Regions from separate parts of the Sinorhizobium sp. NFACC03 genome, predicted to be linked through region 2. Evidence: predicted binding sites of a transcription regulator. Region 2 holds the regulator's gene; each other region holds the start of a gene.
What was found. The regulator PhoB, encoded in region 2, activates phosphate uptake and scavenging genes when phosphate is short. The targets are predictions, from matches to a motif close to TGTCATNNANCTGTCAT.
Positions count from the first base shown of each region.

Region 1: the regulator PhoB is predicted to act here: its motif matches at 4,344-4,360, upstream of BLU35_RS10330 (UDP-2,3-diacylglucosamine diphosphatase).
Region 3: the regulator PhoB is predicted to act here: its motif matches at 3,754-3,770, upstream of BLU35_RS27725 (DUF47 family protein).
Region 4: the regulator PhoB is predicted to act here: its motif matches at 2,990-3,006, upstream of BLU35_RS16340 (BtaA family protein).

Region 1 covers NZ_FMXF01000005.1:126,179-133,365, forward strand. The annotation lists gene BLU35_RS10315 (acyl-homoserine-lactone synthase) at 122-763, opposite strand; gene BLU35_RS10320 (helix-turn-helix transcriptional regulator) at 906-1,643, opposite strand; gene BLU35_RS10325 (NADP-dependent malic enzyme) at 1,926-4,238, opposite strand; gene BLU35_RS10330 (UDP-2,3-diacylglucosamine diphosphatase) at 4,412-5,248, shown strand; gene BLU35_RS10335 (MFS transporter) at 5,346-6,566, shown strand; gene dgcA (N-acetyl-D-Glu racemase DgcA) at 6,518-7,187, opposite strand, start outside.
Region 2 covers NZ_FMXF01000001.1:74,055-81,241, forward strand. The annotation lists gene pstA (phosphate ABC transporter permease PstA) at 1-839, shown strand, start outside; gene pstB (phosphate ABC transporter ATP-binding protein PstB) at 853-1,668, shown strand; gene phoU (phosphate signaling complex protein PhoU) at 1,719-2,432, shown strand; gene phoB (phosphate regulon transcriptional regulator PhoB) at 2,691-3,374, shown strand; gene BLU35_RS00370 (GcrA family cell cycle regulator) at 3,443-3,964, opposite strand; gene BLU35_RS00375 (aspartate aminotransferase family protein) at 4,386-5,585, shown strand; gene argF (ornithine carbamoyltransferase) at 5,686-6,603, shown strand; gene BLU35_RS00385 (Hsp33 family molecular chaperone) at 6,884-7,187, shown strand, end outside.
Region 3 covers NZ_FMXF01000030.1:11,684-18,870, reverse strand. The annotation lists gene BLU35_RS27745 (2-hydroxyacid dehydrogenase) at 1-954, shown strand, start outside; gene BLU35_RS27740 (GNAT family N-acetyltransferase) at 1,020-1,490, opposite strand; gene BLU35_RS27735 (molybdopterin-synthase adenylyltransferase MoeB) at 1,498-2,259, opposite strand; gene recF (DNA replication/repair protein RecF) at 2,362-3,486, opposite strand; gene BLU35_RS27725 (DUF47 family protein) at 3,794-4,438, shown strand; gene BLU35_RS27720 (inorganic phosphate transporter) at 4,438-5,442, shown strand; gene BLU35_RS27715 (serine hydrolase) at 5,488-6,948, opposite strand; gene BLU35_RS27710 (LysR family transcriptional regulator) at 7,025-7,187, opposite strand, start outside.
Region 4 covers NZ_FMXF01000011.1:179,298-186,484, reverse strand. The annotation lists gene BLU35_RS16350 (glycoside hydrolase family 25 protein) at 1-766, opposite strand, end outside; gene BLU35_RS16345 (class I SAM-dependent methyltransferase) at 1,019-1,687, opposite strand; gene BLU35_RS16340 (BtaA family protein) at 1,692-2,942, opposite strand; gene BLU35_RS16335 (putative bifunctional diguanylate cyclase/phosphodiesterase) at 3,119-4,669, shown strand; gene BLU35_RS16330 (serine hydrolase domain-containing protein) at 4,885-6,237, shown strand; gene BLU35_RS16325 (lytic transglycosylase domain-containing protein) at 6,280-7,187, opposite strand, start outside.

The sequences.
Region 1 (7,187 bases), on a different contig from region 2:
GGCCTTCTGATATGGGCGGCTGCCAGCGGCAATTCCTGTTTCACCTCCATCATAGAGCTTGTCGGTGATCGTGCAACGACAAGCGGCGGTTTGCGTTAACGGCTCCGGCCGGCGATGGCATTCAAGCGGCGCGGGCGGTTTCGAGCGACATCGGGCGTTCGAGAACGGTGCCTTCGATGGCGGCAATGGCCTTCATGCGCTGAAGCAGGTCGTTAGTCACTTCCCAGGCGACGGCAACGGCGAAGACCGAGCCGATGCGATGGGGTTCGGCAATGCGCTCGCCCGGGCATCCCATGCGGCGGAACATGCGCTCCAGGAACACGTCGGTGACCGTGACGATGTGGCTGATGCCGGAGGCGAGACCGAGTTCGCCGACACCGCACATCAACTCGGCGGCGGCGATCGTCACCTGATTGGAGGCGCGGTCCTGCGAAATCTCGGGCTCGATGCAGAAGCGGCTCGATTCCCACACCGAGGCGCTGCGGATTTCCGGATTGTCGCCGAGCAGGATCGGGAAGGTATCGTCCAGCATGTTGGGGCCGAGCGTCGGCAGCAGCCTCAGCGAGCCACGCAGCCGGCCGTCGGGAGCGTAGGATAGCACGTAGAGCGGGTTCGCCGTGTCGTAGTTGTCGATTTCCCATGCGCCGTCCGTCTGAACGTCCCACTTCAGGAAGTCGTGGAAGACGCGCTTGCGCAGCCGGAACATGTCGTCGACGGCCTGCGGGTGCTGTGCTCGGGTCTTTCCGTTCAGGATCCTGATCATCTTTTTCTCCATCCTTGTCTTGGGATGGGCGGATGCTGTCAGGCTGGCGGCGGTCGCGTAACTGTCGGTAGTGACAGTTTAAATCAGCGATATTTCCCACTAGATTTCGAGGGGTTTTGGGAGGGCCTTGGCGCGAGCTGCGTCAAACGGTGGGGATCAGTGCATGGCGGACGGCTTGGGCGACGGCCTGCGTGTTGGAGACGACATTCAGCTTGCGCCTCGCATTGGTCATGAAGAAGCGCACGGTGCGTTCGGAAATGCCGAGGATAGTGGCGATTTCCCAATAGCTCTTGCCGGCGGCGGCCCAGGTCAAAACCTCGGTTTCGCGACCGGTGAGGCGCATGTCACGCGCCGAAAGGCCGCCGGCCATTGCGCCGTGTTCCAGCATGGCCGCATGGAAGAGATTCGCGGCGAGCTGGAAATCGCGCAGATGTTGGCGCCGATAGGCCGTCCATTCGTCGGCCGGCATGTTGACGTTGATTGCCAGCAGCGCCGTCCGACCTGCGGGTGATGGCAGCGGCAAGGCAACGCCCTCGGTGGAAATGCCGATTTCCTGCGCGGCCTGAAACAAAGGCTCGCATTCCGGGAACCGATGTCGCGCCATCGTCCATTCCACCGGGCGCACGCCGCCAAGCGCGAGCTTCAGGATCGGATCGATTCGGTGAAGGCCGCGCGAACGGTAGATCTCGGCGGCATAGGCGCCGAAGGTGTGATGCAGGCGGCAGATCTTGAGCTCGTCCGCATAGGGCTCGGCTTCGAGGTACAGGAGATGGGCAATGCGGAACGTGCGGCGCATCAGCGTAAAGAAATGAGCGGGCTCGACACAGCCCCCGCCTTCCAGGATTTCCAGCATGTCGAGGACAGCCTGCTGCTCAGTCATGCCACAACACCGAATCTCGTCCGAAGCCACAGCATGGTTAGAGGTTCACCTTTTGTCCAGCGCAAACTTACCCGTTTGGTGTGTGATGCCAATTTTGCAATTTTCGATTGCCGGTTCTTGCGACCGGATCGCGCGAGCGGGCAGCAGAGGATGATTCCGCTGTGATTCTCGGGCGATAGAGCGTCGCGCTCAACAATTGCGCGACGTCTGGATATGGCATTGGGGGCGCCGGTCTGGCGCCTGATAGCTGCGAAGATCGAAGGCGATCTCCGCGGTATCATTTCAGCCCGGATGGCTGGCTTCGACGACCGCGAGGGCCGCCATGTTGACGACACCGCGCGATGTGACCGAAGGCGAAAGGATGTGCGCGGGAAGCGCCGAACCCAGCAGGATTGGACCGACATGCAGGCTGTCGGTCATGGTCTTGACGACGCCGAGCGTGATGTTGGCGGCATCGAGATTGGGGAAGACCAGGAGGTTGGCTTCGCCCGGCAGGCTGCTGTCCGGCATGACGCGTTGGCGCAGCGCTTCCGAGATCGCCGCATCGCCGTGCATTTCGCCGTCGACTTCGAGATCGGGTGCGAGTTCGCGCACGAGCTGAAGCGCCTTGCGCATCTTGGTGGCGCTTTCCGAATCGCGCGAACCGAAGTTCGAATGCGAGACGAGCGCTGCACGCGGCGTGATGCCGAAGCGGCGGATTTCCTGCGCGGCCATGACGGTTGTCTGCGCGATCTCCTCGGCGCTCGGGCAGTAGCTGACATAGGTGTCGGTGAAGAAGGTCGCGCCGCGCTGCGAGATCAGCAGGCTGAGCGCCGAGAAGTCGAGCACGCCTTCACGCTTGCCGATGATCTGCGAAACGTCGCGCATGTGCCTGGAGTACCGGCCTTCGACGCCGCAGATCAGCGCATCGGCTTCGCCGCGCTTGACTGCAAGCGCACCGATCACCGTCGTATTGGTGCGCACGATCGTACGGGCCGCTTCCGGGATGACTCCGAGGCGTCCGACAAGGGCGAAGTAATCCTCGACATAGTCGCGGTAGCGCGGATCGCCTTCGGGGTTCACCACTTCGAAATCGACATCCGGACGGATGCGCAGGCCATAACGGCGCAGGCGCGTCTCGATAATTTGCGGACGCCCGATCAGGATCGGCCGGGCCGTGCTTTCTTCCAGCAGCACCTGGGCGGCGCGAAGCACGCGCTCGTCTTCGCCCTCGGCAAAGATCACGCGGTTTTTCTGGGCGTTCTTCGCGGCGGCAAACACCGGCTTCATGATGAAGCCCGAGCGGAATACGAAGCGGTTCAGCTTGTCGAGATAGGCGTCATAATCCTGGATCGGGCGGGTGGCGACGCCGCTTTCCTCGGCCGCCTTGGCGACGGCCGGCGCGATCCTGAGGATCAGGCGCTGATCGAAGGGCGAGGGGATCAGGTAGTCGGGGCCGAAGACCGGGGTTTCGCCGGAATAGGCGCGGGCGGCAACGTCGGACGGCTCCTCGCGGGCAAGGCCGGCAATGGCGCGGACCGCCGCCATCTTCATTTCTTCGTTGATCGTGCTTGCGCCGCAATCGAGCGCGCCGCGGAAGATGTGCGGGAAGCACAGAACGTTGTTGACCTGGTTCGGGAAGTCCGAGCGGCCGGTGCAGATCATCGCATCCGGGCGGGCGGCACGGGCCTCTTCCGGCATGATTTCCGGCGTCGGGTTGGCAAGCGCCATGATCAGCGGCTTTTCGGCCATCTGAACCAGCAGCTCCGGCTTCAGGACGCCGGCAGCGGAAAGGCCGAGGAAGACGTCTGCGCCGCCGATGCTGTCGGCGAGCACGCGGTTGTCGCTCTCCTGGGCGTAGATGGACTTCCACTCGTCCATCAGCACCTCGCGGCCCTTGTAGACGAGGCCCTCGAGATCGTGCACCCAGATGTTCTCGCGCTTGGCGCCGAGGATGACGAGCAGGTTGAGGCAGGCGAGTGCTGCCGCACCGGCACCCGACGTCACGATCTTCGCCTTGGCGATATCCTTGCCGGCGAGTTCCAGGCCGTTGAGGATGGCGGCGGCGACGATGATCGCGGTTCCGTGCTGGTCGTCATGGAAGACCGGGATCTGCATCTTTTCACGCAGCTGGCGCTCAACCTCGAAACATTCCGGTGCCTTGATGTCTTCAAGGTTGATGCCGCCGAAGGTCGGCTCCAGCGCCGAGATCACGTCGACCATGCGCTCGATGGACGAAGCGTCGATCTCGATGTCGAAGACGTCAATGCCGGCGAACTTCTTGAAAAGGACGGCCTTGCCTTCCATCACCGGCTTGGAGGCGAGCGGCCCGATATTGCCGAGACCGAGCACGGCCGTGCCGTTGGAGATGACCGCGACCAGGTTGGCGCGCGCCGTGTAGTCGGCGGCCGTTTCCGGGTTGTCGCGGATGGCGATGCATGGCGCGGCCACGCCGGGCGAATAGGCGAGTGCCAGATCGCGCTGGTTGCCGAGCGGCTTGGTGGGCTGGATTTCGAGCTTTCCCGGGCGCGGGTAACGGTGGAAGAAAAGGGCCTGCTGGTCGATGTCGCCGCTGGCCGGACCGATGTGGGATTTCGTCTTGTCGCCCGTGTTCATGCTCTCACATTCCTCATTCGTGGTCGTGCCTTTTGGCATGAATTCGGAGCGAGGTACAGTTTTGCCGTGCTGATTTCGGCGGCCAGACCGGCGGCAAGGCGCTCATGTCATCTTCCTGAAACACGAGTCTGGTTTTCACGGGGGCAGGAAGCGTAATTAAAGACGAGGCTGGCATGACGGCGCAGCAAGACAACTCCGTACGAAAGCTCAGGACGTTGTTCATCTCCGACGTCCATCTCGGGTCGAAGGCCGCCAAGACGGACTTCCTGCTCGATTTCCTGCGGCATCACGAAGCGGAGACGATCGTGCTGGTCGGCGACATCGTCGACGGCTGGAGGCTGAAGCGCAGCTGGTACTGGCCGCAGAACTGCAACGACGTCGTCCAGAAGCTCTTGCGCAAGGCCCGCAAGGGCACCCGCATCGTCTACATCCCCGGCAATCACGACGAGTTCCTGCGCGATTTTCCCGGCGTGCACTTCGGCGGCATCGAGGTGGCGCAGCGCTACATGCACGAGGGTGCCGACGGCCGTAACTATCTGGTGCTGCACGGCGACGAATTCGACGTCGTGGTCCGCAATGCCCGCGTACTCGCCTATCTCGGCGACTGGGCCTATGACACGGCGATCGCCATCAACATCGGCCTGGCCGCCATTCGCCGCCGCCTCGGCATGCCCTATTGGTCGTTCTCCTCCTGGGCCAAGCTCCAGGTGAAGCACGCCGTCAACTTCATCGGCGAATTCCAGAAGGTGGTTGCCGAGGAAGCCCGCCGCCACGACGCTCAAGGGGTGATCTGCGGCCACATACACCATGCCGTCATCGAGGACATCGGCGATATCCGCTACATCAATACCGGTGACTGGGTGGAAAGCTGCACGGCGATCGCCGAGCACCATGATGGCACGATGGAACTCATCACCTGGCATCAGATGCGCGGTGGCGCGCTTGAGGGCGAAGCCTCTGGTGAAGCCGACAAGCTGCTTGCCCAATTGCTGACACAGCGCGCTGCGTAACCGGAGAGCGACAGGTCACCTCCTGTCGCGAAAACTAGGTTATGGCGAGGCATGCCAGGGCTGTGCTAGAGATTGAGCACAGCCATCAGGTCAGCCGATGATTCCCTCCTCAGCGCCCGCATCCGTGGGCCCTCCGCCGCGCCATTTCGCGCTTCGCATCGCCTTGCTCTTCTGCGCGCCGTTGATCGTCAACGGCTTCGCGATGCCGTATTTTCCGATGTGGCTCAGCACGCTCTCGATGAGCGACTTCGAGATCGGCGTCGTGCTGGCGCTGCCGATGTTCGTGCGCGTCATCACCGCGCCGATCGCCGGCGTCATCGCCGACCGCCTTGGCGAGCGGACGATCGTGCTGATCTGGTCCGGCTTCCTGTCGCTTGCAACCGCTCTGGTGTTGTTTTACTTTCGCGACTTCTGGCCGGTGCTGGTCATCTACACGCTGCAATCGGCGGTCTATTCGCCCTATGTGCCGATCGTCGAGGCGATCGCGCTTTCCGGCGTCCGCCGCTGGGGCTTCGACTACGCCCACATGCGGCTCTGGGGCTCGGTCGCCTTCATCGGTGCGACAATGCTCGGTGGCTGGATGGTCGGCATATTCGGCAGCGACATGGTGCTGCCGGCGATGGCGATCGGTTTCGGCCTGACAATTGCCATGGCCTATGCGGCGCCGCGCGTGGGAAAGCCGCGCCGGCCATCGCCGATCACTGCACTCACCGAGCCGCCGCCGAAGTCGCTCAAGCAGCTCGACCTGCAGCTGCTCCTGATCGGTGTGACGCTGGTCAATGCCAGCCACGCGATGCTTTTTGCCTTCTCGGCGATCTACTGGCAGCACATCGGCTACAGCGGCACCGAGATCGGCCTGCTCTGGAGCGCGGGCGTGGCCGCCGAAGTGACGATGTTCATCTTCGCCAAGGCGATCAGCCGCCGTTTCAGCGTCTGGGTGATGATCCTGTCGGGCTGTTCGCTCGCCGTGGTGCGCTGGATCATCTTCCCGATGGATCTCGGTTTCAGCGGCTACTTCATCCTCCAGTGCTTCCACGCCTTCACCTATGCGATCATGCACACCGGCATGCAGCACAAGCTCGTCGAGCGGGTGGTGGAATCCCAGGAAGCGTCCGCCCAGGGGCTCTACTTCTTCTACACCGGCATCTTCACCGCGATCTTGACGTTCCTATCGGGCTACTTCTACGCTTGGTACGGGGTGAAGGGGTTCTATTCGATGTCGGTCGTCGCCTTTGCCGGCTGCTGCTTTGCGGTCGCCGCCTGGTATCTTCAGCCCCAGAGGCGCGGCTCCGGCGGGAAGACCAGGGAAGCCTCGTAGCGCAGGCCGGGCGTGCGGTCTTCGGCGAGCAGCAGCGGTCCGTCGAGGTCGACGAAATCGGCGCCCTGGGCCACCAGGATCGCCGGCGCCATCGCCAGCGAACTGCCGACCATGCAGCCGACCATGACCTTAAGGCCGAGGGATACGGCTTCATCACGCATGCGCAACGCCTCGGTGAGGCCGCCGGTCTTGTCGAGCTTGATGTTGACCGCGTCGTAGCGGCCGACGAGCGCGGCGAGGTCCTCGGTCGCGTGCACGCTTTCATCCGCACAAATGGGTACGGGGCGGGCAATCGTCGCCAGTGCCTCGTCGCGCCCGGCGGGCAGCGGTTGTTCGATCAGGTCGATCCGTTCCTCGGCGCAGATTGCGAAGTGATAGGCGAGGGTTTCGGGCGTCCAACCCTCATTGGCATCGAGGATGATGCGGCTCTCAGGCGCGCCGGCCCGTACGGCGCGGATACGCGCGGCATCGTCCGGTGTGCCGACCTTGATCTTGAGGAGTGCGCGGTGGGCATATTTCGCCGCCTGTTCGCGCATGGCGTCTGGCTCGGCGAGCGATAACGTGTAGGCGGTGGTCAGTGCGTCGGGTGAGGCTGTGCCCGCAAGCGCATGAACAGGCTTG
Region 2 (7,187 bases):
CCGCCAACAAGGGGCAGATCGACCTCAAGGTCGAAGAGAGCAAGCGCAAGGTCAAGGACCAGCAGGTCACCTGGATGAACGAGCTCGAAAGCGCCGGCGTCCTGAAGAAGAGCTTCAACACCGGCATCTTCACCTTCGGCGCCTCCAGCCGTCCTGAAGCGGCGGGCGTCGGCGTTGCCGCCCTCGGCTCGTTCTACATGATGCTGATCGTGCTCCTGCTGTCGTTGCCGATCGGCGTTGCCGCCTCGATCTATCTCGAAGAGTTCGCTCCGAAGAACCGGCTCACCGACCTGATCGAGGTCAACATCAACAACCTCGCGGCCGTTCCGTCGATCGTCTACGGTCTGTTGGGTCTCGCCGTCTTCATCAACTTTGCCGGCATGCCGCGTTCGGCGGCCGTCGTCGGCGGTTTCGTGCTGACGCTGATGACCCTGCCGACGATCATCATCGCCACCCGCGCGGCCTTGAAGGCGGTTCCGCCGTCCATCCGTTCGGCGGCGCTCGGTCTCGGTGCCTCGAAGATGCAGACCATCTTCCACCACGTTCTGCCGCTGGCGATGCCGGGCATTCTGACCGGTACGATCATCGGCCTTGCCCATGCGCTTGGCGAAACCGCGCCGTTGCTGTTGATCGGCATGGTCGCCTTCGTCGTCGACTATCCCGGTTCGCCGATGGAGCCATCGACAGCGCTGCCGGTGCAGATCTACATGTGGGCCAACGAGGCGGAACGCGCCTTCGTCGAGCGCACCTCCGGCGCGATCATCATACTTCTCATCTTCCTCGTCGTCATGAACCTTGGCGCCATTCTGTTGCGACGTCGCTTTGAGCGCCGTTGGTAGTGAGGTAATTACTATGAACATCATGTCAGAAGCAGCGGTCGAGAAAGCCTTGGATCAGAAAATGAACACGGTTCCCTTCAAGATGATCGGCAAGGATGTGTCGGTCTACTACGGCGAGAAGCGGGCGCTTTTCGACGTCAACCTCAACATCCGCGAGAACACGGTAACGGCGCTGATCGGTCCGTCGGGCTGCGGCAAGTCGACCTTCCTGCGCACGCTGAACCGCATGAACGACACCATCGAGAACTGCCGCGTCACCGGCAAGATCACGCTCGATGAGGACGACATCTACGACCCGACCATTGACGTGGTCGAGCTGCGCGCCCGCGTCGGCATGGTCTTCCAGAAGCCGAACCCGTTCCCGAAGTCGATCTACGACAACGTCGCCTACGGTCCGCGCATCCACGGACTTGCCCGCACCAAGGCGGACTTTGACGATGTGGTCGAGACCAGCCTGCAGAAGGCAGGTTTGTGGAACGAGGTGAAGGACCGCCTGCAGGAGCCGGGCACCGGCCTCTCCGGTGGTCAGCAGCAGCGCCTTTGCATCGCACGCGCTGTTGCCGTCAGCCCGGAAGTCATCCTGATGGACGAGCCCTGCTCGGCACTCGACCCGATCGCGACCGCCAAGGTCGAGGAACTCATCCACGAACTGCGCACGAACTTCACGATCGTCATCGTGACCCACTCGATGCAGCAGGCCGCCCGCGTGTCGCAGCGCACCGCCATGTTCCACCTCGGCAATCTCGTCGAGGAGAACGACACCGACAAGATGTTCACCAATCCGGATGACCAGCGCACCCAGGATTACATCATGGGCCGCTTCGGCTGAGGCCAATCACGGCTGCAACAGTCACTGGAAAGCGCCTGTAAGGATCGACGATCATGTCCATGCATATCATGTCCGCCTATGACGAAGAACTGAAGTACCTGACGCGCCGCATCTCGGAAATGGGCGGTCTCGCCGAGCAGATGGTCGCCGAATCCGTCCGCGCCCTAGTCAATTCCGACCTGGCGCTGGCGCAAAAGGTAATCTCGGACGACACCGTTCTCGATGATGCCGAGCGCCAGATCGGCGAGAAGGCGATTGTCACGATCGCCAAGCGCCAGCCGGTCGCCGCCGACCTTCGCGAGATCATGGGGTCGATCCGCATCGCCTCCGACCTGGAGCGTGTCGGCGACCTCGGCAAGAACACTGCCAAGCGCGTGATCGCGGTTGCCGGTTCGGGCATCCCGCGCAAGCTCGCCCGCGGTCTCGAGCATCTCGCCGAACTCGCTCTGGTGCAGCTCAAGGAAGTGCTCGACGTCTATGCCTCGCGTTCGCCGGAAAAGGCCAATAGCATTCGCGAACGCGACGAGGAGATCGACGCGATCTACACCTCGCTGTTCCGCGAGCTGCTCACCTACATGATGGAAGATCCGCGCAACATCACGCCCTGCACGCATCTTCTGTTCTGTGCCAAGAACATCGAGCGTATCGGCGACCACGCGACCAACATCGCCGAGACGATCTATTACATGGCGACGGGTGCCCAGCCGGAGGGCGAGCGCCCGAAGGATGACAACACGTCGACGTTGGGCTCGGTCAACGACTAGAAGGTTTGAGCGGGATGCGGGGGACAACCGCATACACTTTTCCTCATCCCGCTCTGGCGTCAAACGCGCCGTTCGCAATGCATGCCCATGAGTATCATCCGGTCGCGGCTTCGGTCGCGGCCCCGAATTCCTGCATCTGAAGCATGCGGCTTTTCGCACCGCCTTTGAAAATGGCGGGGATGCTCCAGATTTAGAGTGTCTGAGTGCCGGCCGGTCCGCTGGACCCGCGCGGCGCTCGCGGTAAGGAGACGTTACCTGATGTTGCCAAAAATCGCCGTGGTCGAAGACGAAGAGGCGCTGAGCGTCCTGCTGCGTTACAATCTGGAAGCTGAAGGCTTCGACGTCGATACGATCCTCAGGGGTGACGAGGCGGAGATCCGGCTACAGGAACGCCTGCCCGACCTTCTGATCCTCGACTGGATGTTGCCTGGCGTCTCCGGCATCGAGCTTTGCCGTAGGTTGCGCCAGCGCCCGGAGACGGAGCGGCTGCCGATCATCATGCTGACGGCGCGCGGCGAGGAAAGCGAGCGCGTTCGCGGTCTCGCGACCGGGGCCGACGACTATGTGGTCAAGCCCTTCTCCACGCCGGAGCTGATGGCCCGCGTCAAGGCGATGCTCCGCCGGGCGAAGCCCGAAGTTCTCTCGACGCTGCTGCGCTGCGGCGACATCGAGCTCGACCGGGAAACCCATCGCGTCCATCGTCGCAGCCGCGAAGTTCGCCTGGGGCCGACGGAGTTCCGCCTGCTGGAGTTCCTGATGTCCTCTCCGGGCCGTGTCTTCTCGCGCTCGCAGTTGCTGGACGGCGTCTGGGGCCACGACATCTATGTCGACGAGCGGACCGTCGACGTGCATGTCGGCCGCCTGCGCAAGGCGCTGAACTTCTCGACCATGCCTGATGTCATCCGCACCGTGCGCGGCGCCGGCTACTCGCTCGAAAGCTGAGAAGGGCAAACAGAAGTCAATGAAAAAGGGGCCGATCGGCCCCTTTCGTTTTGGTCCTGTGCGGATCCTTAGCGCATCCGACGGCGCTCGGCGGATGGCTGGTAGGCAAGCCGCGCATGGAAGCTGCAATAGGGCGAAGCTTCCGGGGAATCGTTGCCGCAGAAGTGGAACTCTTCCTTCAGCGGGTCGCCGATCGGCCACTTGCAGGTGCGTTCGGTGAGCTGGGTCAGCTCGAGGCGGCGCGACATCGGCACGACCACGTCGGTCTGGATGCTGAAATCCTGCTCGGCAACGAGATCGACTTCGATCTCTTCCTTGAGGACGGTGGCGCCGGACGGACGGGCAACGGTGCGGGTCGAAACGCGCGAGGCGTAGTTCGGAGCGCGCGGCGCCGAGGTCGGCCGCTTCGGGCGGGCTGCCGCAGTGGTGCTGCCGCCGGCTTTGGCGCGGCCGGGAAGGCTCAGGCGATGAACCTTGCCGATGACAGCGTTACGGCTGACGCCGCCGAGCTGTGCCGCGATCTGGCTTGCGCTCAGGCCCTCGGACCAAAGCTTCTTCAGTTTCTCCACCCGCTCGTCAGTCCAGTTCATTTCTGCACTCTCCGTTCTCAGCGTTGGGGATGGCAGAATCCCTCACCGCACCCCGGTTGAATCTCGAGGTTGCAAACGCGATAACTCTTTTGGTGACTAGGTCCGCCGCATGCGTCTAGTAATTGAATGTTAACGTACTGACCGCCGGACTCCGTGGCAAGAGTCCGGGGAATCACGCCGAATCGAATTCGTAGTTTTCCCCAACTTGCTCGATCAGCGTTGCATTTTTGCAAGCCCTTCCGGCCGATTTTTTCGTCGCAGGGAAATGGATCTCGTTACCGCGCTGCAAGGCTTGGTTTTGTTGACATTGCAGTGCGAAATAGGAATAGTGCCTGCGCCGCCGAAAGGCGGCATTTTTGATTTTTATCGGGCCGCATGAAGCAGCGGGACCGATGCCGATTGGAGTGAAGGAGAGCCTCGCATGACTGCAACCACGCCGCTTTACGATACCTACATGCGCGCGCCGTTGCGTTTCGAGCGAGGAGAGGGCGTCTGGCTGATCGCCGAAGACGGCTCGCGCTATCTCGACTTCGCTGCCGGCGTTGCCGTGAACTCGCTCGGCCATGCGCATCCGCATCTCGTCGAGGCGCTGAAGGCGCAGGCCGAGAAGGTTTGGCACCTTTCCAACCTTTACGAGGTTCCCGGTCAGGAAAGTCTTGGACGCCGCCTGGCCGCCGTAACCTTTGCTGATCGGGTCTTCTTCACCAATTCCGGTGCGGAAGCGCTGGAATGCGCGATCAAGACGGCGCGGCGCTACCACTTCGCCAAAGGCCAGCCGGAGAAGTTTCACATCATCACCTTCGAGGGCGCCTTCCACGGCCGCACGATCGCGACGATCGCGGCCGGTGGTCAGCAAAAGTACATTGAAGGTTTCGGGCCAAAGGCCCCAGGGTTCTACCAGGTTCCGTTCGGCGACCTCGCAGCCGTCAAGAATGCGATCACCGAGGAGACCGCCGCGATCCTGATCGAGCCGATCCAGGGCGAGGGCGGCATCCGTCCCGCGACCAAGGAATTCATGCAGGAACTGCGCGCCCTCTGCGACGAATTCGGCCTGCTCCTGATCCTCGACGAGGTTCAGACCGGCGTCGGCCGCACCGGCAAGCTTTTCGCCCATGAGTGGACGGGCATCCGCCCGGATATCATGGCCGTTGCCAAGGGTATCGGTGGCGGCTTCCCGCTCGGCGCTTGCCTGGCGACGGAAGAGGCGGCCGCCGGCATGGTGGCGGGCACGCATGGCTCGACCTATGGCGGCAATCCGCTGGCGATGGCCGTCGGCAACGCCGTGCTCGACGTCATCCTCGCTGATGGCTTCCTCGCCCATGTGCGCGACGTCGCGCTCGTCTTCCGCCAGGGTCTTGCTTCGCTGAAGGATCGCTATCCCGATATCATCGAAGATATCCGCGGCGATGGCCTGATGCTGGGCATCAAGGTAAAGGGCCCCTCGGCGGATCTCCTGAAGGAGATCCGCGCCGAGAAGCTCCTGGCCGTGCCGGCCGGCGACAACGTGTTGCGCCTGCTGCCGCCGTTGACGGTGACGGCGGAGGAAGCACGCGAGGGCCTCGCACGCATCGAGCGCGCCGCCGAAGCAGTGCGGAAGGCAAGTGGTAACGCTGCGGCCTGACCGATAGGGCCAAGACTGACCCAGGATGGTAGAATGACCTTCGTGCGTTCACGCCGCTGCGTGGCGCACATAGGTTGGATTTTTTGAGGAACCGAGTACGATGGCAGGCACCAGACACTTTCTCGATCTTTCGGCCATGACGGCCGCCGATCTTCGGACGATCATCGATGATGCCCGCGTCCGAAAGGCGACGACCAAGGCCGGAACCGCCGAGAAGCCGCTCGCCGGCAAGATGCTGGCGATGATCTTCGAAAAGCCGTCCACCCGCACCCGTGTGTCCTTCGATGTCGGCATGCGCCAGCTCGGCGGCGAAACCCTGTTCCTTTCGGGCACGGAGATGCAGCTCGGCCGCGCCGAGACGATCGGCGATACGGCGAAGGTCCTGTCGCGCTATGTCGATGCGATCATGATCCGCACCACCGACCATCGCCGCCTGCTGGAATTGGCAGAACACGCGACGGTCCCCGTCATCAACGGCCTGACCGATGACACCCATCCGTGCCAGATCATGGCCGACATCATGACCTTCGAGGAGCATCGCGGACCGGTGAAGGGCAAGACGATTGCCTGGACCGGCGACGGCAACAACGTGCTGCACTCGCTGATCGAAGGCTCCGCCCGCTTCGGCTATCGCATGAACATGGCGGTGCCGCTTGGCTCCGAGCCGCAGGACAAGATCCTGAACTGGGCACGCAACAACGGCGGCGAGATCCTGCTGTGTCACGATGCCGAGCAGGCGGTCGCCAACGCCAATTGCGTTGTCACCGACACCTGGGTGTCGATGAACCAGGAGCATCGTGCCCGCGGCCACAACGTCTTCCAGCCCTATCAGGTCAACGAGGCGCTGATGAAGCAAGCGGCATCCGATGCGCTGTTCATGCATTGCCTGCCGGCGCACCGCGGCGAGGAGGTGACCGACGAGGTGATCGACGGCCCGCAGTCGGTGGTCTTCGATGAGGCCGAAAACCGCCTGCATGCGCAGAAGTCGATCATCGCCTGGTGCATGGGGCTCGTCTAGGCCCTTGCGAGCGCCGCGGTGAGCGCGATGGCGCAGCGCTTCGGCGGCTGTGAGGGCCGCTATTGACATTGCCGCCGTGCGACACGATCTAGGCGGCTGCAGGGCGCTCCTGGCAACAGTGAAGCGCCGACTGCCACGGGTGGTGCGCGGCGCAATGGCTGATGGCACATATCCGGTGGACAATCCGTTTATCGCGGGATCGATTGAGACAGCGGGCACGTTGCGCCGGGGGACAGGAATGTCCCCGGCGCAACGCAGTTGCTGAGGCAAGGAGCAAGACATGACTGACATGACGCCAGGGCTTGGTGAATTCGACTTCGCCGGTGACGATCACGTCGTGCCTTTCCAGGTGGAAGGCCTCGACGTGCGCGGCCGCGCCGTGCAGCTCGGCCCGATGCTCGACGCAATTCTGGAGCGCCACAACTATCCGCTTCCGGTCGCGCGGCTCGTTGCCGAAACCGTCGTGCTGACGGTTCTGCTCGGCACTTCGCTGAAGTTCGAAGGCAAGCTGATCGTCCAGACGAAAGGCGATGGTCCGGTGGATCTCGTCGTCGCCGACTTCTCGACGCCGGATCGCGTGCGCG
Region 3 (7,187 bases), on a different contig from region 2:
ATCGTCGAGACGCGCATGCGCGAACTCTTCGATGCGGAGTTGAACATCGACGACACGCCGCGCAGCCAGCCCGAGCTCGTCGCGGCGGTGAAGCGCGCCGACGTGCTGGTGCCGACAGTGACCGATCGCATCGATGCGGCGCTGATCGAGCAGGCCGGCCCACAGCTGAAGCTGATCGCCAGCTTCTCGAATGGGGTCGACAATATCGACGTCGACGCCGCAGCGCGCAAAGGCATCACCGTCACCAACACGCCGAACGTGTTGACGGAGGACACCGCCGACATGGCGATGGCGCTGATTCTCGCAGTGCCGCGCCGGCTTGCCGAAGGTGCGCAGATCCTGACCGATCGCAAGGGCGAATGGGCCGGGTGGTCGCCGACCTGGATGCTCGGCCGGCGCATTGCCGGAAAACGCATCGGCATCGTCGGCATGGGCCGGATCGGCACCGCGGTCGCACGCCGCGCCAAGGCCTTCGGCCTTTCGATCCACTATCACAACCGTCACCGGGTGAACGCGGAAACCGAAGAGATGCTGGAGGCGACCTACTGGGACAGCCTCGACCAGATGCTGGCCCGCGTCGATATTGTTTCGGTCAACTGCCCGTCGACGCCGGCGACCTATCACCTGCTCTCGGCCCGCCGCCTGGCGCTGATGCGGCCTGACAGCTACATCGTCAACACGGCCCGCGGCGGCATCATCGACGAGACGGCGCTGATCAAGTCCCTGCGCGAGGGTAAGATCGCCGGTGCCGGCCTCGACGTCTTCGAGAACGAGCCCGCGGTCAATCCGAAGCTGATCAAGCTCGCCGGCGAAGGCAAGGTCGTGCTGTTGCCACATATGAGTTCGGCGACGCTCGAGGGCCGCATCGACATGGGCGACAAGGTGGTGATCAACATCCGCACCTTCTTCGATGGCCATCGCCCGCCGGACCGCGTGCTTCCGGGCCGCGACTGATCGCGGAGCGCCGCACGGTCCTGCCGTGCGGCTGTCTGTCCGGCCTGCTCAAAGTTAGAAGCTAGCTAGAGTGTCTTGCGCATCTCGATCGCCGTCGGTCGGGTAAAGCCGGGGTGGCACATCGTACCGGTTTCGACGAAGCCCCAGGCGGCGAACGCCCGGTGGTTTTCGGTGAGTTCGATGCGGGTGAGTAGCCGCAACGCCGAAAGGCCGAGCGCTCGCGCTGTCGCCTCCGCTTCCGCGAGCAGCAACCGGCCGATACCCTTTCCCTGTGTCTGTGGGGCAACCGCGAGCTTGCCGATGTAGAGGCAATCGGCTTCAGGCTTGCAAAAGATGCAGCCGACAAGCCGCTCGCCGTCGCTGACGCCAAAGGCGATCTCGTCGGCACTCTTCTGCCGGAGCGATTCGACGGTGAGTACGTGCGCCGAGGAGGGCGGGTCGACCCGTCCGTCCATGTAGGAGAAGGCGCCAAGGATCAGCTTCAGCAGCTCCTCGTGCCGGTCGAAACTTTCACTGATGCGAAAGATCTGCACCATGATCGGCCTACGCTCTGCGATGGTAACGGATGGTGTTGAACTGCGCCGTCAGCGCGTCATACATCAACAGCCGACCGACCAGCGGTTCGCCGAAACCGGCGATCACCTTGATTGCCTCCATCGCCTGGAGCGTGCCGATGACGCCGGTCAGGGCGCCGACGATGCCCGCTTCGGCACAGGAGGGCACGACGCCGGCCGGCGGCGGTTCCGGGAAAAGATCGCGATAGGAGGGGTTCGGCCGCCCATCGCTGCCTGCCTTGTACGGCATCAGCACCGTCAGCGATCCGTCGAAGCGGCCGACGGCGCCGGTTACAAGCGGAATGCCGACCGCGGCTGCCGTATCGGCTGCGAGATAGCGCGTGTCGAAATTGTCCGAGCCGTCGATCACCAGGTGATATTGCCGGAACAGCGCCTCGGCATTGTCGGGGTTAAGCCGCAGCCTGTGTTCGTCGACGCTGACATGCGGGTTGAGTGAACCGATCGCTTCGGCTGCTCGCTCGACCTTGGCGCGATCGATGTCCTCGGTGCGGTGAATGATCTGCCGCTGCAGGTTCGAGAGTGCAACGATGTCGTCGTCGACGACGCCGATCCGGCCGATGCCAGCGGCCGCGAGATAGACGAGCACCGGGGCGCCGAGCCCGCCGGCGCCGATCACCAGCACACGTGCCGCTTTGAGTTTTTGCTGCCCCGCGCCGCCGATTTCCGGCAGCACGATATGGCGGGCGTAGCGGGCGATCTCCGATTGGTCGAGCTTGTTCTCACCGGTCATGCAACATCCTCCTCATCCCGCTCGGCCGGGTGGCCGATCGATTCTCAAGCGAGAGCGGATGCGGGCGGAAAACCACACACACTTTTCCCCATCCGCTCTTGCTTATCCCGTAACGCTCCCGTGCGAAACGGTCAGGAAGCGGCCGCGATCGCCAAGTGCGTCGAACATCGCCTGGTCCGTTCCCGTCATGAAGGCCTGGCCGCCGAGGCCATCGACGAGGTCGAACAGCGCCGCACGCCGGTTGACGTCGAGATGCGCGGCGATCTCGTCGAGCAACATGATTGGCGCGTGGCCAGTCATGTCGCCGACGAGGCGCGCATGCGCCAGCACCAGTCCGACGAGCAGCGCTTTCTGCTCGCCGGTCGAGCAGCGTGCGGCTTCCATGTCCTTGTCCCGATGACGCACCAGCAGGTCGCTTCGGTGCGGCCCATCGAGCGTCCGGCCCGCCGCTGCGTCGCGCGGCCGCCCGTCGCGCAACATTGTCAGATATTGCTCTTCGAGATCATAGGCCGGGCGATGGCCCTCGTCGTCGAGAAAGCCGGACAGCGCCAGGCGGGCGGACGGAAAAACGCTGTCATCGACGTTCCGCTCGACGAGCGCGGTCAAGAGGCCGAGCATCTCCTGCCTTGCCAGCGCCATGGAAACCCCGAGACCGGCCATCTCTCGCTCAATTGCGGTCAGCCAGGACGGATCCGGGCGAAACTCGCTGAGCAGCCGGTTTCGGCTTCGCATCGCCCGATCGAATTCGCTGGCGCGTCGGCCATGCTCAGGATCGAGCGAAAGCACCAGCCGATCGAGGAAGCGCCGCCGGTCGGCCGAAGGCCCGGTGAAGAGCCCGTCCATCGATGGCGTCAGCCAGAGAACGCGCAGGTGATCCGTCAGTTCGTCGACGGTTGATGCCGGAGTTCCGTTGAGCCGCAGCCGCCGGGATTGGCCCTCGGTTACCCCGGCGGTGCCGGTGCCGATTTCGACCGGCCCCTCCATGCCCTCGACCTCCGCAAAGACGGAAAACCCGTCGCTCGCGCCGACGCGGGTGACGTCGGCGTAAGCCGCGCGCCTCAAGCCTCGTCCTGGCGAGAGGAAGGAAACCGCTTCCATCAAATTGGTCTTGCCGGCGCCGTTCTCTCCCGTCAGCACCACATGGCGCTGGTCGAGCTCCAGCGAGAGAGCCGCATAGTTGCGGAACTCCGTGAGCTTCAAGCGGTTGAGAAAGACCTTGTGGGGCATGGGCAAACCGGATTCGACGTTGGGCGCCAGCTACAGCGCCGCGCGTCATATCAGACGCGCAAAGGTCGCTGTAGCACTTTGAATTGCTGCATGTCTTCGTCCTTAAATCGAGGTCGATTTAAGGAGACATGCAGTAGGACGAAAGCGTTGGCCAAGGCAAGACGAAATGGCCAGCGCGTCGATATCGCCTGGGATAGGTCGATATCGGCAGGGGATAGGCGACAAACCCCTTGAATCAGGTGCTTTTCTTGAGCGCCTCGGTCAAATATGACAGTTTCATGACAATCCACGGATGGATATATTTGTAATGCTGGCTTGGTTCCGCAAACTGCTTCCCCGCGAAGATCGCTTCTTCGACCTTTTCGCAAAACACGCGCTCACCGTTGTCGGTGCCGCCGAAGCGCTCGACAGGCTGCTTGCCGGTGGCGACGACATGGAGAAACAGTGCGACCGGATCGTCGCGCTTGAGGATGAAGCGGATCATATTACTGGCGAAGTGCTCCTGGCGGTGCGCCGGTCCTTCATCACGCCCTTCGACCGCGGCGACATCAAGGACCTGATCCAGTCGATGGACGATGCCATCGACATGATGCACAAGACGGTCAAGACGATCCGGCTCTACGAGCAGAAGACATTCGATCCGGGCATGCGCGAGATGGCGACGATCATCGTCCAGGCCGCGCATCTGATCGGCGAGGCCATTCCGTTGCTCGACCGTATCGGCGCCAATCACAATCGCCTTATCGCCATCGCCGAGGAAGTTACCCGCATCGAGGGGCGTGCCGACGAATTGCACGACCTCGGCCTCAAGGATCTCTTCCGCCGTCACGGCGCCAGCAACCCGATGGCCTATATCATCGGCAGTGAGATCTATGGCGAGCTCGAAAAGGTGATCGATCGCTTCGAGGACGTCGCCAATGAAATCAGCGGCATCGTGATCGAGAACGTCTGATGGATGCGACGCTCGCCTTTCCGTTGCTCGTCGGGCTGATCGGCATCGCGCTGTTCTTCGACTTCCTGAACGGTTTGCACGACGCTGCCAACTCGATCGCGACAATCGTCTCGACGCGGGTGCTGAGACCGCAATACGCGGTCATCTGGGCAGCCTTTTTCAACTTCATCGCCTTCCTGTTCTTTGGCCTGCATGTGGCCGAGACGCTCGGCAAGGGCATCATCGATCCCGGCATCGTCACGCCGCTGGTGATCTTTTCGGCCCTCATGGGGGCGATCGTCTGGAACATCGTCACCTGGCTCTTCGGCATTCCGTCGAGTTCGTCGCATGCGCTGATCGGCGGCCTCGTCGGTGCCGGCCTTGCCAGCACCGGCTTTAGTTCCATCGTCTGGACCGGTCTTCTCAAGACCGTCGGCGCCATCTTCATGTCGCCGGCGATAGGCTTCTTCCTGGCCTTGCTCCTGGTGTTGATCGTCTCCTGGATTTTCGTGCGGCAGACGCCCTTTGCCGTCGACCGCACCTTCCGCGTGATGCAGTTCGTTTCCGCGTCGCTCTATTCGCTCGGCCACGGCGGCAATGACGCGCAGAAGACCATGGGCATCATTGCCGTTCTGCTCTTCTCGCAGGGCTATCTCGGTTCGGAGTTCTACGTGCCCTTCTGGGTGGTCATAACCTGCCAGGCGGCAATCGCGCTCGGCACGCTGTTCGGCGGCTGGCGCATCGTGCACACCATGGGCTCGAAGATTACCAGGCTCAATCCTATGCAGGGCTTCTGCGCCGAAACCGGCGGGGCGATCACGCTCTTTGCCGCCACCTGGCTCGGCATTCCCGTCTCGACGACGCACACCATCACCGGTGCGATCATCGGCGTCGGTGCGGCGCGGCGCGTCTCGGCGGTCCGCTGGGGGCTTGCCGGCAATATCGTGATTGCCTGGTTCATCACCATGCCGGCCGCGGCGGCGATTTCGGCGCTCGCCTATTTCCTGATCGATCTGATCTTCTGATCGAAGCGAACAGCGTCTCCCGCTTCAATCGGTGGGAGACGTGCATCATTTCTCGATCCGAGGCGCGGGGCTGTCCCGCCCGCCCTGATGCAAGGTCAGGCTCCCGGCGCGGGTGCCGGTTACGGTGAAGCTGATCTGCGCATCGATAAGCTTCGCAAAGAAACGGTGTTCGGCCTCCGGAAAGATTTCGATCCGATCCTGTCCCGTTGCCTGGGCAAACAGCCGATCTCCATCGCGAAAGATCGTCAGCTCGAAGCTGGGGGCCAGCCGATAGGTGCCGACATAGGCGTCATAGCTCGTCGGATCGACGGTTATCGCAGTGCGCCTGACATTTGCCGGCGCAAGCGGAGCGTTGCGGTTGAGCAGGTGTTGGCCGATATCGTCCACGCCGACCTCGGTCGACGCATTGGAGAGGGCGACGACGCCGATACCGGTCGACGGTCGGTAGCCGACGAAGGACCGATAGCCGCCGGTCCCGCCATTGTGCCAGATAATCTGCTCGTCGCCCTTGCCCGAGATCACCCAGCCGAGTGCCTGCTGGTCGTCTCCCCCGTTGCCGAGCGGCTGCCGGGTCGCAAGTAGCATGGTGAAGGCCGGCGCCAGCGGCGATGACGTTTTCCCCATGGCCGCCTCCAGGAATATCAGAAGATCGTTCGTCGTGGAGCGCAGCGCGCCGGCTCCTTGCAGCGCGTTGAGATCCCAGTCTCTCACCGGCTCCAGCGCCGCATTGTGGCCTGTCGCCCGCCTTTCGGGCCAGTCGGGCTGCGACGAGATCGCCGTGTCCTTCATGTCGAGAGGCGCTGTGATGCGGCTGATGACGAGCTCCTCGTAGGAAAGGCCGGCCTTCAAGGCGAGCGCGTGGCCGAGAAGCCCGGCGCCGAGATTGGAGTACTCGTGCTCGACGCCAGGGCGCCGCAGCGGCTTGTGATGGGACAGGAAGGCATAAAGCTTTGCGGTGCCGTAGTCCGCATACGGATTGCTTGTGTCTGTCGGGTTCAGATTGCTGGGTAGCCGCGGCAGGCCGGACATATGCGTCGCCAGGTCCTTCAGCGTGACCGGCTCCTCCTTGTCGTCCGGCATCGCCACACCTGGCGGAAGCAACGTGGAGACGGGCGTGTCGAGGCGCAGCGTGCCTTTTTCAATCGCGTCCGCGAGCAACAGCGCGGTGAAGACTTTGGTGACCGAGCCGATCTCGAACACGGTCCGTCCATCGACCGGGCGCGGGTCACCTTTGGCCGGATGGCCATGCGCTACGATGCGTCGTCCATTGGCATCGATGATTCCGACGACAATGCCGATCGACTGCTGCTGCTTGTCGATTCGATCGGTCAGAATATTCAGGATTTCGGCATCGGTCGGGGCCGTGGAGAGGGAACCCGCATGGGCGGTGGTGCCAAGCGTCATGGCGACGATCCAGTTCAGAAAGAAGGTCCGCATGATGAGAAGATAGGAAACCAATCTTTGGTTGCGATGGGTGCGAAGCGCATGCCAGCCGATTTCGATCAAGCTTCTGTCGAGACTCGATCGGCAATCGGCGAGATACCGTCACCGACGGCGATTACGCCGGGGTTGCGGAAACGCTTCATGGATCCCAATAGGGCGGATCGCCAAAGGCTTCCTTCAGATGTTGGGCGATGGCTCGGAGCTTGGCGGAGACGCGTCGTCCTTCCGGATGCGCCATGTAGATGAATTCGGGCTCCGGACGCAGCCCGACATCAATCTCACGCAATTGCCCTTCGCGCACC
Region 4 (7,187 bases), on a different contig from region 2:
CTGCGACCCAGTTCTTCCAGTTTTTCGCCGAGCCGGCGAAGGCATTGATATCGGTACTGCCGTCGATGCCCGGGATAACGCCGGTGCTGGTGTACTGCCAGAAGGCCCAGCGGCGCTCGACATAGACGTCTTTCGGGTGCTTGGCGGTCGAGCGCACCCAGAAGTGATAGTCCTTGAACTGGTCGACGAGATTGTCCCGGTGGAAGTCGACCGAGGTGTAGATGATCGGGCGCTTGCCGTAATGGGCTTCGAGGCGATCCATGAAGTGCTTCATCTCGGCGCGGACCTCGCTTGGAGTCGGGCGGTGGCGGCAGGTCTTCGATTCGCCGTTCCATTCGACGTCGAGCACCGGAGGCAGATAGACCGCGCTTTTCGGCACATTGGCGATGAACCAGTCGGCCTGATCGTCGGCGGTCGAGCAGAAATAGTAGAAGTGATAGGGCGCGTAGGGGATGCCGGCGGCACGCGCCCGCTGCCAATATTCGTTGAAGCGCGTGTCGACCCTGTCCTTGCCTTCCGTCGCCTTGATGAAGGCGAAGGAGACGCCCGAATTCTTCACCTTCATCCAGTCGATATCACCATTCCATTTGGAGACGTCGATGCCGTGGATGTTGTGGTGCTGCGGGGTGCGGTCGCCGAAGTTCTGCGGGTCCGTATCCTGGAAGCGCGGCGGGATCGATGCCGTCTGCATCAGGTCGTAATCGGTCGACGAACAGGCGGAAAGGAGGGTGGCGATGGGCAGTAGAGCCAGAAGAAGCCGGCGCATGAGGTACCTGTCTAGAGACGAGCGACGATCCTGCCTCACACGATGGCTTTCATATCGGTGATTTCCCCCGCGAGGCGTGAACCTCATCTTCACCATATCATCGTAAAAATTGGGTTAGCTCAAGCGGGAATTGCAGGTGGGCGGGAGTTCGCCGATTTCTACTCCAACGCGAAATCCCTTTGGTGATTTCGGTGCTCTCTGGCGACGTGAGATAAGGGCGGTCGCCAGCCGACTGCGCGACCGGGTCCCGGTTCAGGCGGCGATTGCGACCGCCGGGCGGTGATAGACCGCAAGCCAGGCGTAGCCGCGACCGATCGCGCGGCGTTCGAGATCGGCGCCGTTTACTCTCGCCTTCTCGCGCAGAACCTCGAAGAGGTTTGCGCGTGGCGTGACATGGAAGCGATCGAGCCAGCCGTGCAGCGCGCGGCGGAAGCTCGCCGGCAGGCGCTCCTGCTGGCCGAAATCGGCGATGTGCAGCGAGCCGCCTGGATTGAGCGCGGCGATGGCCGCATCGATCGCCTTCTGCCAATCGGGGATCATCGACAGCGAATAGGAGATGACGATGCGATCGAAGCCGCGCTCGCCGAAGATGGCGGGGTCGAAATCCGTGGCGTCGGCGACCTGAAGTTCGGCACGGCGCTTGCCGCTACGGTTGAGCTTTGCATCGGCGGAGGTCAGCATTTCCGAGGAAATGTCCAGGCCGAAGAGACGGGCCGAAGGGAAGCAGCGGCCGATCAGCGCCAGATTGCGCCCGGTGCCGCAGCCGACTTCGAGCACAGAGGCACCGGGGGCCGGGTTCATCTCCCGGATCAGCGTGTCGCGGCCGAAGAGATAGTACTTCCGCGTCAGATCGTAGAAATGCCGCTGGTAGCGGTACATGTGGTCCATGCGCCGCGCGTGCGAAATCCCGGCCTCACGCATCGGCTCAAGCCTTCTTCCGATAGATGTGGAAACCACCATAGATGGCGGAGCGGTCTTCGGCGCCGAGCTTGACCGATGCTTCGGCATCGTAGTGCCACTGGTCGAGCAGGGCCGAGGAGACACGGCCGGGCAGGATGCTGTCTTCTGCCGCCGTGCGGAAGATGACGATCGCGCCGGTATCGGCCGTGCGGGTGATCTCGGTCCAGAGATCGTTGAGCTGCTGGTCGGTCATCCAGTCCTGGGCATCGAGCAGGATGTAGCGGTCGACGGAAGCCGCCGGCTTGCTCGCCAGGAGCTCGGTGTAGCTTGCGTGGTGGACCTCGACACGCTCGGCATTGTTGCGGATCGCCTCGTAGGCGCGGGCATTGAGGTAGGGCGGTAGCTCGCCTTCGTGCGGTAGCGGATAGCGGCGCCCAAAGGCCTGCCAGGCGAAGTAGTTTTCCCGCAGCGGAAAGTGACAGGTGAGCTTTTCAAGCCGATGGCGCAGCACGGCGGCGAGCGACTTCTCGCTGCTGAGGCTTGCCAGCTCGTCGAACTGCTGCGGCGGGATGCCAAGCCCGAATAGCGAGCTCTTGCGGCCGGTAATCCAGCGGATGACGGGGCGATCGAAAAGCGGTGCCAGGCGCTCGTCGAAGAATTGCCGCTGCTCGCGCATCGAGCCGGCCTGGACGAATTCTTCCGGGTTGACGCCGTGTAGACGGGCGAGCAGGTGGCTTGCGGCAATGAAGCGGCCGAGCAGGCCGGTGCGATAGATGTTGCGGCCGAAGACGCCGATGCGGCGGCGGCCGGTCAGGTCGCGGCCGTTCCAGTAGCTGCGCGTCGCGGTGTCGAGCTTCGGCGCAATGAAGAGGTCGAAGGCCTGGACGTTGGCGGCCGTGCCCTGGGTCGCCAGGAAACGCGTGACATCCTTGTGGCTCGGCAGATGGCGGAAGGCCGCGAGCTTGAGGCGGTTCAGCGCGATGTGGTGCGGGTTGAGGTCGACGACGTCGATCTCGCGCGGGCCGGCCGACAGATAGGTCAGCATATTGCAGCCGCCGGAGCCGATGGTGACGATCCGGTGCTCCGGGCCGAGCTGCATCGCTTCCATGTCGACGATCGGATCTTCCCAGATCTGCGGGTAGACAAGACCGGAAAAAAGCAGGCCGAAGAGACGCTCCGAGAGGCCGGCAAGGGAAAAGGTCTTGTGCTGGAGCAGGGCGTTTTTCAGCTTCGGATTTTTTCTGCCAAAGCCGACGTCGGGGGCTAGTTCGGTCATCTCTGCCGCTCATCCAGTTGAAACTTAGCCGCTTCTAAAGTGACTCCGCTACACTTTGATGACGAGGTTTCCACAGCCCCCAGAGCGCGCTCGAACGGCCGCCATACTATTTTTCACCCATAAGAAATCATTAAACCCTGGCGTGCTAGCACCGGCTCATATTCGGGGGCGTCGACATGATGTTAAGAACGTTTCTGCCGAAGCCCGAGCAGCGATTTGCGGTTGCCGGCGCGGCATTGGGGGCTCTGGTTTCCGCGGCGTTACTGGCGACGGAAACCGTGCTCGCAAAACAATCGAATTGGGATGTTCCGACAATGCTTGCGGCTGGCGCCATGCCGTTCCTCCTCGGCGGGTCCTTCTATCGCTGGCGTTACTCGCGCCGCCTCGAACACGAGTTGCATGCAGCGCGCCGCGCCGAGCGGCGCTTGCGCCACGAGGTCCACCGCGACAAGCTCACAGGTCTCGCAAATCGCGCGGCGCTGGAAGCGGACATTCGTCAGGCGCTTTGTGCCGAAGGGCCGGCCTTCGAGCGCAATGCCCTGCTCCTACTTGATCTCGACCGGTTCAAGGCGATCAACGATACGATGGGTCACGATGCCGGCGACCGGTTGCTAGCACTCTTCGGCGCCCGGCTGAGGCGCGCCTTTTCCGGGGAGGCAACCATCTACCGGCTCGGGGGCGATGAGTTCGTGCTTGCAGCGGCCGATGCTTCATCGCAGGCTGAGGCGGAAATACTCGCAATGCGGGTAAAGGCATTGTTCGAAGCGCCGTTCGATCTTGGCGATGCACGGGTCGCATCCGCCTGCAGCATCGGCATCGCCTTCGTCGAGCGAAGCGATACGGCGACGGGCGACGTGCTGAAGCGTGCGGACCTGGCGCTCTACGAGGCGAAGGCGATGAGCGGCAACAGCCACGCCTTCCACTCGGAAACGCTGACCCACGCCGCCCGGCAGCGGGCGGAGGCCGAGCGCGATGTGGCACGCGGGCTCGAGGACGACGAATTCTTCCTCGAATTCCTGCCGATTGCCGGGACGGCAAGCGGAGCCATCCGCGCTTTCGAGGCGCTGCTGCGCTGGCGGCACCCGCTTCGCGGCGTCATCGGCGCGGAAGCCTTCATAGAGCCGTCTGAGCAGAGCACGAGTGCGCTTTCGCTTGGCTATTGGACACTTCAGGCGGCCTGCACGGAGGCTGCCCGCTGGGCTTCGCCGACCGGGCTGACTGTCGCCCCCTTTGCCCCGCAACTCAAGGATCGAGACTTTGTTGCGCAGGTCGGGCAATGCCTCGCCGAAGCGAGCTTGCCGCCGGGACGCCTGACGATCGAGATCACCGGGGACTTTTCGACCGAGGATCTCGCCCTGATTTCCGAAAATCTCCAGGGGTTGCGCGCGCTTGGTGTGCGGATTGCGCTTGGCGGCGGCGCCGGTTCATCCTTGCCGTTGAACCTGATTGCCGAACTGCAGCCCGACCAGGTGACCATCGATCTTACCGCCATCCGGGCGACCCACGGCAGCGAGCGCAGCGTTGCGCTGCTCGCCTGCCTCATCAAGACCGGCCAGGTACTGCGCCTGCCGATCGCCGTGCGCGGCATCGAAAAGGAAAGCGAGATGGATTGCGCGCAGGCAAGCGGCGCCGCGGAAGTCCGCGGTCCGTGGATATCGCCGGCGCTCACCGATGTGGCGGCATTGCCTGAGACAGGCGAAGCGGCGGATTTGCGACGTTCGGCCTAACGCCGCGGGACCAGCACTCCCCAGGGCCCCATTCCCCAGAAATTGGAAACTTGCAGTCTGCGGGCTTTTCCTGTCGGCGAAATGCTGGTTCTCTCTGCAACTCGACAGCGACCGCGCGTCCCATCGGACCAGCACCACCGCTGTTTGAATTGCTGCATCTTTCTGTCCTTGGTCGGCAAGACTCCAAGGATATTTGAGACGGCCGGAGGGAACGCATGAGACGCATGTTGAGGATATCAGGTGCGGCGCTGGTGTTGGGTGTCGTCGCCCTCTTCGGATGGCTCGCGCTCGCGCCGCCGGAGTTGCTCAAGGTCGGCGATGGGTACGCTGCGAAGATCGTCTGCTCCAATGTCTTCATCGCGCGACGCGATGCCCAGTCGGTGCTGGCCGATGATGTCCAGGCGCCGGGACACCCCTTGCTGAAGCTGGTGAAGGTTGCCGTCGAACCGGAAAAACAGATGGTGACCGCACGGATCCTCGGCTTTGCAGCGGCGGGCTACGCCGCCTACCGGCCGGGCGCAGGATGCACGAGCCTGCCGGATGGCGGCGGAACGAGCCTGCCGCCGATCACGACCGCGGCGGCTGTGGCGGCGCCGGCTTCCGAAGCGCCTTGGCCGGAAGGCGAGGGAGCCGCGATCGATCCCGCCCTGCAGGGACTTATCGAAGATGCCGATCTCGCCGGTCCGGGCGCGCGGGCGATTGCCGTCATTCGCGATGGCCGCCTGGTCGCCGAGAGCTATGGTCGGGGCTTTGACCGCTCGACGCCGTTGCTCGGCTGGTCGATGACGAAATCGGTCACGGCGGCGCTGATCGGACTGCGTGTGGCCGAGGGCCGAATGGAAGTGGCGCGTGCCGGACTCCTGCCGGAGTGGGCGAGCGACGAACGGGCCAGCATCACGCTTGCCGATCTGATGGGCATGCAGAGCGGTCTCGAATTCAACGAGAACTATGGCGACGTCACCGACGTGACGCGCATGCTCTATCTCGAGAAGGACATGGCGGGTTATGCGGCCATCAAGCCGCTGACATCCGATCCCGGTGCGACGTTCAGCTATTCCAGCGGCACCAGCACGTTGCTGTCGCGCATCTGGATGCGGACCTTCGATGATCCGGCGGCGGCACTTGCCTTCCCGCATGACGCCCTGTTTGCGCCCTTGGGCATGACCAGCGCCGTGCTCGAAACCGATGCGAGCGGCACCTTCGTCGGCTCGTCCTATATGTATGCCACCGCGCAGGACTGGGCGCGCTTCGCGCAGTTCCTATTGCAGGATGGCGTCTGGAAGGGGAGGGCGATGCTGCCGAAGGACTACGTCGCCTTCATGCGCGCGCCGGCCAAGGCCTCAGGCGGAAAATACGGCCAGGGCCAGGTGTGGCTGGAGGAAAACGGCGTGCGCGCCGGCTCCGGCAGTTTTCCGGCGGACGCCTTCTGGATGCTCGGCCATGACGGCCAGGCGATCATGCTGGTGCCTTCGCTGAAGCTTGCGGTGGTCCGGCTGGGGCTCACGCCTTCGAGGCTCGGCTACGACGTACAGAAGCTCAACGCCAAAATAATAGAGGCGCTCGATTGAGCGCCTCATAAAACAGTTCGAATATCGGTAAACGTGCTTCGCTTACTTCATGCCGAGATCGTCGAGCAGGCCCTTGCGCTTGGCGTGGTAGTAGTAGCCGCTGGCATAGAGCTTGACCGCGCCGTCGTGCTGGTTGTCGGCCACCATCCAGGCGCCGTGCAGATACTTCGTCGCGTATTTGAGGTTGGTTTCGGCGTCGAACAGGCCTTCCGCCGGACCGTCATAGCCGAGGCCCTTGGCGGTGTTGTAGCGGATCTGCATCAGGCCGTAATTGCCCTTGCTGTAGGCGCGCGGATTGTAGTTGCTCTCGCGCTTGACGACGCGGTGAACCAGTTCGACCGGAATGTCGTTCAGATCGGCATAATACTTGATCAGCTTGTCGAGGTCGGGACGCGAGCTGGTCGGCGCCTTGGTGAGCTTCATCGAATCCGGAATGACGCTGGCGACGGCTGCGACCGTCGAGCCGATGACACCGGTCTTCGGACGCTCGGTCGGCACGATCATGCGGTTGGCGACGAGCGTTTCGAGGCCGACGGGCTCGCCGGTGTCGAAGTCCGATTCCATCGCGGCGGCAACCGCGAGCGTCGAAACCGGAAGATCCTGGACGCGGGCCGTCTTGGTCGCGGCGGGCGAAGCGGCTGCTGCCGCCAGCTGCGTCGCGTCGCCCGACAGCGGGGTTCCGGCGGCGGCGATGGCAGCGGTCGCATTCGTTTGCGTTGTCGGAGCGACCATGGCAAGCGCCATGGAGTCGCCCGGCTTGGCGGCGGGGACCGCTACCATCGAGGGGGCGGCTTCGGCGCCTTGCGCCAGGTCAGCCGCGACCGGATAGGTGACCGCGATGCCCGACGCCTGGGCTGCCGTCTGTGCCATAAGCGCAGCGCTCGTTGCGGTGGCCACACCATCAGGCGTGGGCAGCGCGTAGGCCGTCATTTCAGTTCCGGGCTTTGCGA